DNA from 2 places in the Carnobacterium iners genome. Region 2 is predicted to be linked to the other one. Evidence: a T-box and tRNA genes for the amino acid it is inferred to sense, from the RefSeq annotation. Region 2 holds a T-box; the other holds one or more tRNA genes.
What was found. The T-box of region 2 lies ahead of argS (arginine--tRNA ligase). A T-box ahead of a tRNA ligase gene usually reads a tRNA of that ligase, here a tRNA-Arg.
Positions count from the first base shown of each region.

Region 1: it has a tRNA-Arg gene. The T-box ahead of argS (arginine--tRNA ligase) is inferred to sense a tRNA for this amino acid. The anticodon was not compared.

Region 1 is NZ_FXBJ01000002.1:54,329-58,715, reverse strand. Features, by position in the region: rRNA gene B9Y54_RS00485 (23S ribosomal RNA) at 1-1,270, shown strand, start outside; rRNA gene rrf (5S ribosomal RNA) at 1,360-1,475, shown strand; tRNA gene B9Y54_RS00475 (tRNA-Val) at 1,499-1,574, shown strand; tRNA gene B9Y54_RS00470 (tRNA-Lys) at 1,576-1,648, shown strand; tRNA gene B9Y54_RS00465 (tRNA-Leu) at 1,687-1,771, shown strand; tRNA gene B9Y54_RS00460 (tRNA-Thr) at 1,781-1,856, shown strand; tRNA gene B9Y54_RS00455 (tRNA-Gly) at 1,860-1,931, shown strand; tRNA gene B9Y54_RS00450 (tRNA-Leu) at 1,980-2,068, shown strand; tRNA gene B9Y54_RS00445 (tRNA-Arg) at 2,075-2,148, shown strand; tRNA gene B9Y54_RS00440 (tRNA-Pro) at 2,192-2,265, shown strand; tRNA gene B9Y54_RS00435 (tRNA-Ala) at 2,277-2,349, shown strand; tRNA gene B9Y54_RS00430 (tRNA-Met) at 2,377-2,450, shown strand; tRNA gene B9Y54_RS00425 (tRNA-Ile) at 2,471-2,544, shown strand; tRNA gene B9Y54_RS00420 (tRNA-Ser) at 2,606-2,695, shown strand; tRNA gene B9Y54_RS00415 (tRNA-Met) at 2,717-2,789, shown strand; tRNA gene B9Y54_RS00410 (tRNA-Asp) at 2,825-2,897, shown strand; tRNA gene B9Y54_RS00405 (tRNA-Gly) at 2,902-2,972, shown strand; tRNA gene B9Y54_RS00400 (tRNA-Ile) at 2,981-3,054, shown strand; tRNA gene B9Y54_RS00395 (tRNA-Ser) at 3,077-3,164, shown strand; tRNA gene B9Y54_RS00390 (tRNA-Glu) at 3,181-3,252, shown strand; tRNA gene B9Y54_RS00385 (tRNA-Ser) at 3,294-3,383, shown strand; tRNA gene B9Y54_RS00380 (tRNA-Met) at 3,405-3,477, shown strand; tRNA gene B9Y54_RS00375 (tRNA-Met) at 3,545-3,617, shown strand; tRNA gene B9Y54_RS00370 (tRNA-Asp) at 3,656-3,728, shown strand; tRNA gene B9Y54_RS00365 (tRNA-Phe) at 3,743-3,815, shown strand; tRNA gene B9Y54_RS00360 (tRNA-Gly) at 3,822-3,892, shown strand; tRNA gene B9Y54_RS00355 (tRNA-Ile) at 3,903-3,976, shown strand; tRNA gene B9Y54_RS00350 (tRNA-Glu) at 3,994-4,065, shown strand; gene B9Y54_RS00345 (hypothetical protein) at 4,136-4,387, opposite strand, start outside.
Region 2 is NZ_FXBJ01000002.1:2,077,546-2,081,932, forward strand. Features, by position in the region: gene B9Y54_RS09910 (phosphohexomutase domain-containing protein) at 1-829, opposite strand, end outside; gene argR (arginine repressor) at 844-1,299, opposite strand; T-box leader at 1,467-1,683, shown strand; gene argS (arginine--tRNA ligase) at 1,774-3,468, shown strand; gene B9Y54_RS09925 (BMP family lipoprotein) at 3,559-4,387, opposite strand, start outside.

The sequences.
Region 1 (4,387 bases), 2.0 Mb from region 2:
CGCAAACCGACACAGGTAGTCGAGGAGAGAATCCTAAGGTGTGCGAGCGAACTCTCGTTAAGGAACTCGGCAAAATGACCCCGTAACTTCGGGAGAAGGGGTGCTGACCAATTGGTCAGCCGCAGTGAATAGGCCCAAGCAACTGTTTATCAAAAACACAGGTCTCTGCTAAATCGAAAGATGACGTATAGGGGCTGACGCCTGCCCGGTGCTGGAAGGTTAAGAGGATGGGTTAGCTCTCGAGCGAAGCTCAGAATTGAAGCCCCAGTAAACGGCGGCCGTAACTATAACGGTCCTAAGGTAGCGAAATTCCTTGTCGGGTAAGTTCCGACCCGCACGAAAGGCGTAATGATTTGGGCACTGTCTCAACGAGAGACTCGGTGAAATTATAGTACCTGTGAAGATGCAGGTTACCCGCGACAGGACGGAAAGACCCCATGGAGCTTTACTGCAGTTTGATATTGAGTGTTTGTACAGCTTGTACAGGATAGGTAGGAGCCTATGAAGCCAGGACGCTAGTCTTGGTGGAGGCAATGGTGGGATACTACCCTTGCTGTATGACCACTCTAACCCTCAGCCATGATCTGGCTGGGAGACAGTGTCTGACGGGCAGTTTGACTGGGGCGGTCGCCTCCTAAAGTGTAACGGAGGCGCCCAAAGGTTCCCTCAGAATGGTTGGAAATCATTCGTAGAGTGTAAAGGCAGAAGGGAGCTTGACTGCGAGACCTACAAGTCGAGCAGGGACGAAAGTCGGGCTTAGTGATCCGGTGGTTCCGTATGGAAGGGCCATCGCTCAACGGATAAAAGCTACCCTGGGGATAACAGGCTTATCTCCCCCAAGAGTCCACATCGACGGGGAGGTTTGGCACCTCGATGTCGGCTCATCGCATCCTGGGGCTGTAGTCGGTCCCAAGGGTTGGGCTGTTCGCCCATTAAAGCGGTACGCGAGCTGGGTTCAGAACGTCGTGAGACAGTTCGGTCCCTATCCGTCGCGGGCGCAGGAAATTTGAGAGGAGCTGTCCTTAGTACGAGAGGACCGGGATGGACACACCGCTGGTGTACCAGTTGTTCTGCCAAGAGCATCGCTGGGTAGCTATGTGTGGACGGGATAAACGCTGAAAGCATCTAAGCGTGAAGCCCCCCTCAAGATGAGATTTCCCATCACGTAAGTGAGTAAGACCCCTGAGAGATGATCAGGTAGATAGGTTGGAAGTGGAAGTACAGCGATGTATGGAGCGGACCAATACTAATCGGTCGAGGACTTAACCATTTTTAAACGATGAAGAAACGGTTTTATTGTCTTATAGTTAAACACTATCCAGTTTTGAGAGAACAACGTTCTCTTATAACTAAAAGATGTGTGGTGGCGATGGCAAGAAGGTCACACCTGTTCCCATGCCGAACACAGTAGTTAAGCTTCTTAGCGCCGATGGTAGTGAAGGGTTTCCCTTTGTGAGAGTAGGACGCTGCCGCGCATCTAATAGTTTTTTTCTCATATGGAAGTTTAGCTCAGCTGGGAGAGCATCTGCCTTACAAGCAGAGGGTCGGCGGTTCGATCCCGTCAACCTCCACCATGAGTCATTAGCTCAGTTGGTAGAGCATCTGACTTTTAATCAGAGGGTCGCAGGTTCGAATCCTGCATGACTCATAACTATTCATTAAAATGACTAGTTATGCCATATTTTAGCGGGTGTGGCGGAATTGGCAGACGCACTAGATTTAGGATCTAGCGTCGAAAGACGTGGGGGTTCAAGTCCCTTCACCCGCACCATATTTTCAAGCCGGCTTAGCTCAGTTGGTAGAGCATCTGATTTGTAATCAGAGGGTCGAGGGTTCAACTCCTTTAGCCGGCACCATTAGCGGAAGTAGTTCAGTGGTAGAACGCCACCTTGCCAAGGTGGAGGTCGCGGGTTCGAACCCCGTCTTCCGCTTACTAGGTCATCTAGTAAGCGATGTAACAATCGTAACTTGTTCAAAATGCCGGGGTGGCGGAACAGGTAGACGCACAGGACTTAAAATCCTGCGGTGAGTGATCATCGTGCCGGTTCGATTCCGGCCCTCGGCACCATATATTGCACCCATAGCTCAATTGGATAGAGTACCTGACTACGAATCAGGCGGTTAGAGGTTCGACTCCTCTTGGGTGCATTTCATTTAAATTAAAATGGAAATTCCAGAATGACTCAACGTACGGGAAGTAGCTCAGCTTGGTAGAGCACTTGGTTTGGGACCAAGGGGTCGCAGGTTCGAATCCTGTCTTCCCGATTTTAAATGTTGGGGCCTTAGCTCAGCTGGGAGAGCGCCTGCCTTGCACGCAGGAGGTCAGCGGTTCGATCCCGCTAGGCTCCACTTATTTAAATTTTTAAGACTTATTTTGGCGGTGTAGCTCAGCTGGCTAGAGCGTCCGGTTCATACCCGGGAGGTCGGGGGTTCGATCCCCTTCGCCGCTATTACAATTTAAAAAGATCTTGGACCTTTAGCTCAGTTGGTTAGAGCAGACGGCTCATAACCGTCCGGTCGCAGGTTCGAGTCCTGCAAGGTCCATTAATCATTTTGTATTGATTGATTACCTTTTATATTAAAGGGACTATTTATTTTAATAAATGGAGGATTACCCAAGTCTGGCTGAAGGGAACGGTCTTGAAAACCGTCAGGTGTGTAAAAGCACGCAAGAGTTCGAATCTCTTATCCTCCTTAGTTACAAATTTAATATTATCGCGGGGTGGAGCAGTTGGCAGCTCGTCGGGCTCATAACCCGAAGGTCACAGGTTCAAGTCCTGTCCCCGCAATGAATACCATAGAATAAATTTGGTATATGCAAAAAGGTCTCGTGGTGTAGGGGTTAACATGTCTGCCTGTCACGCAGAAGATCGCGGGTTCGATTCCCGTCGAGACCGTTTTGCGAGTGTAGTTTAGTGGTAAAACCACAGCCTTCCAAGCTGTTGATGCGAGTTCGATTCTCGTCACTCGCTTTTTTTATGGGCCTATAGCTCAGCTGGTTAGAGCGCACGCCTGATAAGCGTGAGGTCGATGGTTCGAGTCCATTTAGGCCCATTTAATTTTATTTTTTAATTTTGGGGAAGTACTCAAGTGGCTGAAGAGGCGCCCCTGCTAAGGGTGTAGGTCGTTAACGCGGCGCGAGGGTTCAAATCCCTCCTTCTCCGTTTCGTTTTTTATAAAGGCCCGTTGGTCAAGTGGTTAAGACACCGCCCTTTCACGGCGGTATCACGGGTTCGAATCCCGTACGGGTCATGTGATTTAACTTAATAAATTTAAATTATTGCTTTTCAGATGGAGGATTACCCAAGTCTGGCTGAAGGGAACGGTCTTGAAAACCGTCAGGTGTGTAAAAGCACGCAAGAGTTCGAATCTCTTATCCTCCTTAGTTACAAATTTAATATTATCGCGGGGTGGAGCAGTTGGCAGCTCGTCGGGCTCATAACCCGAAGGTCACAGGTTCAAGTCCTGTCCCCGCAATTACTTTCACTCTATTTTTTAAGAGAGAAAAGTTTAGCTTTGTTAGAAATTTTTTACTTATTATTATCGCGGGGTGGAGCAGTTGGCAGCTCGTCGGGCTCATAATCCGAAGGTCACAGGTTCAAGTCCTGTCCCCGCAATAAATATCATAATACCAATATGATATTATATTAAAAATGGTCTCGTGGTGTAGGGGTTAACATGTCTGCCTGTCACGCAGAAGATCGCGGGTTCGATTCCCGTCGAGACCGTTAATTAAATATATGGCCCGGTAGCTCAGTTGGTAGAGCACTTGATTGAAGCTCAAGGTGTCGGCAGTTCGATTCTGTCCCGGGCCATTTTTTGCGGGTGTAGTTTAGTGGTAAAACCACAGCCTTCCAAGCTGTTGATGCGAGTTCGATTCTCGTCACCCGCTTTTTTTTTATGGGCCTATAGCTCAGCTGGTTAGAGCGCACGCCTGATAAGCGTGAGGTCGATGGTTCGAGTCCATTTAGGCCCATTATTATCTAGTTAAAAGGCCCGTTGGTCAAGTGGTTAAGACACCGCCCTTTCACGGCGGTATCACGGGTTCGAATCCCGTACGGGTCATAATAGAATAAAAGAAAAATCAAGTCCAAGTAGAAGGGGCTTGATTTTTCTTTTTTTTTAATAGGAGTTATTATTGTAGGAAAGTTTTAGTACTAATAACTAAAGCAAATAGAAACAAAAAGATAATAGCAAATAGGTTTAGTTGCTTGAGCTTTATTGAAAAGGATTTTGTACGAGCTGATGCTCGATAAAGAGAAAGTAAGTTCCATGCGGTGGGCAAACTTATTAGCAATAAGAGAGAAAAGTAACTAAAAGATAGCGATAAAATAAAAATACTACTTATATACAAAAAAATGAGTAAGCTCAGAGCTAGGAGGCGATT
Region 2 (4,387 bases):
CTGACCTATCTACATCTGTATCAAAAATAATGCCTAAATCAGCTTGATTTTCTAAGACGGCCTTTTGGATACTAGCCATCGCTTCTTTATTATCTGGATTTGGGATATGATTTGGAAACGTTCCGTCTGGATCCAGAAATTGACTACCTGTAATGTTGGCACCTAATTTTTCTAAGACTTCTTTTGCAAAAAATCCTCCAGCACCATTTCCAGCATCTACAATAATATGTCTACCTACTAAAGGTTTTTCATAATTTTCTACATCATTAATCCCTTTTTTTATTTTACTTCTTAAATCAGCTGCATAGACGTTTAATAGATCCGCCTTCTTTACTTCACCTTTATTTCCTGGATAAGTTGGTTTTTCCAAATTTATATTTGCTAAAATAAATTCAATATCCTCATGTTCTGCTCCGCCGTCTTTTGTAAAAAACTTTAAGCCGTTGTATTCATAAGGTAAGTGACTTGCTGTAATCATAATCGCAGCATCACAGTCAAATTCTTGGTATTGTGTGGACATAAACATGGCTGGTGTTGTAGCTAGACCAACGTCAATAACATCGACACCCAAATTAGTTAACGTTTTTATGATAACTTCTTGAATTCTCTTAGCAGACAATCGACTATCGTACCCAATAGCAACTTTGATAGTCGTTAGTGAGTTAGTCAGTTTTTTGTATTCTTTTAGCCACGTCAATAAGCCAATACTAATCTTTTCAATTCGATTATTTGTTAAAGTTAGTTCATTGTTTTTTGTTTGAATAGCAATTCCTCTAATATCAGATCCATTTTGTAAATCTGCTAAATGAAACTCAGATAATTTTGTCATAACGAACCTCCATTTTATGCATTTATCCATTTGTGTAAATAATCATACATTTTAACTGCATCTTCTTCATTTTTAGAAATAATGATGCAAGTATCGTTCCCAGCAATCGTTCCTACTTTTTCAGGAAAATCAATCGCATCCATTAACGCTCCGATAACATGAGCATTGCCTGGAATAGTCATTAGAATCGTTAGAAATTGCACACGAGTCAATTTTATAGTAACTTCACCTAATGTTGACTGTAATTTTTCTTCCGTTGACATTTTATTGTTTTGGAAAAGAGCGTACTTTACATTCCCGCTTGAAGTCGTTGTTTTCACTAAATGCATCTCTTTAATATCACGTGAAATTGTTGCTTGTGTTGCTTCTACTCCTTCTTCCTTTAAGTAGTGCAATAGCTCTTCTTGTGTACTAACATCGTAGTTATTAATAATTTGTTTTATGGCTAGTTGTCTATTAGATTTTTTCATACTACAAGACCTCCTCATAATTACACTATTTATCCGTATTATACCAAACAAAATATGAATACGCTTAGATTTATTAAATTCTTTGCAAAATAATGAATAAAAATTCTTTTTAAAAATGAATGGAATTTATCTAGATACTTTGCTATACTTATAGAATAGAATTAAATAGTGATTCAGTGATGAAGAGAGTACTGATTTAGTTTGTTCAAAGCGAATTGGGATGGTGTAAGCCAATAACAAAAAAATCAGGAACCGCACTTTTGAGAAAATAATTCGAAACTAGTAAAATTATTCGGTTTTGTTTGCCGTTATCTAAAAACAAGTGGTTTTGTCGCTTAGATAAAACAACAAGAGTGGTACCGCGGGCTCAACCTCGTCTCTTTTTTGATTTATTTGTAAATCAAATTAGGGCTTTTTTTGTATTCTAAAGTTTAAAATAATTAAAAAATAGAGATTTAAATAGGGGGAAAAAATATGAACTATAAATTACTCGTTGCCAAAGCTTTACATGAACAAATTGGTGAAACACTAACTGTTGAGAAAATTTTTGCTTTACTTGAAAAACCAAAGACAGCCGAACACGGCGACGTTGCTTTTCCTACATTTATTTTAGCAAAGGAATTTAAAAAAGCACCTCAGCAAATTGCAACAGATTTAGGTGAAAAAATTTCTTCTATTATTATCGAAAAAATTGAAGTTGTTGGGCCATATTTAAATTTTTTCTTAGATAAAAAAATAGTTAGCGCTGCTGTATTAGCAGATGTTTTGGAAAAAGGTGAACATTATGGTGATTTAGCTATCGGTGAAAATCGAAATGTTCCAATTGATATGTCTTCTCCTAATATTGCAAAACCTATTTCAATGGGCCACCTACGCTCAACTGTTATTGGAAATGCGCTTGCTAATATCTACAGTAAAGTCGGGTATCGACCAATTAAGATCAATCATCTTGGAGACTGGGGAACTCAGTTTGGGAAACTAATTGTTGCTTACAAATTATGGGGGAATGCAGAAGCTATTGATGCTGAACCTATTACTGAATTATTACGTCTTTACGTTAAATTTCATGCCATAGCTGAAGAGCAACCAGAACTAAATGAAGATGCTCGTATCTGGTTCAAAAAATTAGAAGATGGCAATGAAGAAGCAGTCTCTCTTTGGGAATGGTTCCGTGAAGAGTCATTGAAAGAATTCAATCATATTTACGATATGATAGATATTCAATTTGATGCAATCAGTGGAGAAGCATTCTATAATGATAAAATGGATGAAGTTATTGATTTGCTTGAAGAAAAGAACTTATTAAAAATTAACCAAAAAGCTAGCATTGTCGATTTAGATAAATACAATTTAAATCCTGCATTGATCAAAAAATCTGACGGAGCGACTCTTTATATCACCCGCGATTTAGCTGCTGCTTTTTACCGTAAACGCAACTATGACTTTGCACAAAGTTTATATGTTGTTGGGAATGAACAAAGCAATCACTTCAATCAATTGAATGCTGTGTTGAAAGAAATGGGTCTTCCTTGGGCAGATGATATGCAACATATTGCTTTTGGTTTAATTACGCAAGGTGGAAAAAAATTATCTACACGTCAAGGCAAAATTGTACTGCTTGAAGAAGTCTTAAACGAAGCAATCAATTTAGCTGGCAAACAAATTTCAGAAAAAAATCCTGATTTACCAAATAAAGACGAAGTGGCTAAGCAAGTTGGAATTGGAGCTGTTATCTTCCATGATCTTAAAAATGATCGCTTAAACAACTTTGACTTTGTTTTAGAAGAAGTTGTGCGTTTTGAAGGTGAAACGGGTCCTTATGTTCAATACACAAGAGCTCGCGCAATGAGTATCTTACGCAAAGCTGGAAACCCAACAACTAATAGTGAAGACACTTATACGTTGAACGACTCTTATAGTTGGGAAATTATTAAATTATTACAAGAATATCCAACTATTGTTAAAAAATCTTACGAAAAACGTGAGCCATCAATTATTGCAAAACACTCTTTACAATTAGCCCAAGCTTTCAATAGGTATTATGCAAACAGTAAAGTTTTAATAGAAGATGCAGAAAAGCTTGCACGTTTAGCTTTAGTTCAATCTGTTGCTACTATTTTAAAAGAAGATTTAAGATTACTAGGAGTAAAATCTCCTGATCAAATGTAATTTACTAATCAACTTTTAAAAAATTCAAACTAAAAACAGCTATTAAACTGATGATAACATTAGTTTAATAGCTGTTTTTTACATCATTTTTTATTTTCCAGGTTTTTCCGTTACAACTAATTCTCCATTACTAATTTGTTGTTTGAATAAGTCAATTTTATCGATTATTTCTTTTGATAGCTGACCATCAGTTAAACCAACCCCATCTTCTGATAAACCGTAATTTAAAATTTCTCCGCCAGGAAAATTTCCTTTCAAAGCTTTATCAGCAATATCTTGAATTGCGTTACCAGTTTGTTTTAAAGTAGAAGTAAGTGTTACATTTCCACTATTATAGACTCCTTCTTTTGTTTGATCGCGGTCTGCGCCAATAACCCATTTCTTGTTTTCAGAGTTTAAATTCATTAAATCCTTTGCTTCAGAAAATACGCCATTACCAGAATCTCCTGCCGCCTGGAAGATAATATCTATTCCACTTGCGTACATTGCGGCTGCTATCGCTTTTCCTTTAGCAGAATCAGCAAACGAGTTTACATACTCCACTCTTACTTCTGCTTCAGGTTTAACTGTTTTAACTCCTTGAACAAATCCCGCTTCAAATTTATCAATAATATCTGATTGTTGTCCACCAATAAATCCTACTTTATTAGAGAGTGTTGACTCAGCTGCTGCAATACCTGCTAGAAAAGCTGATTCATTATCTTTAAAAACCAGTGAAGCAACATTATCCATTTTTGGCATGGCAACATCAACAATCGTAAAGTTCGTTTCAGGGTATTGAGGCGCTACCTCAATAAGGGCTTCAGTTAATTTAAAACCCATTGCTACAACTGTGTCAAACTTATTATTTGCCAATGTCTGTAAGTTCATCACATAATCGGAGGCTGATTTAGCTTGAATGTAGTCATATCCCTGGATA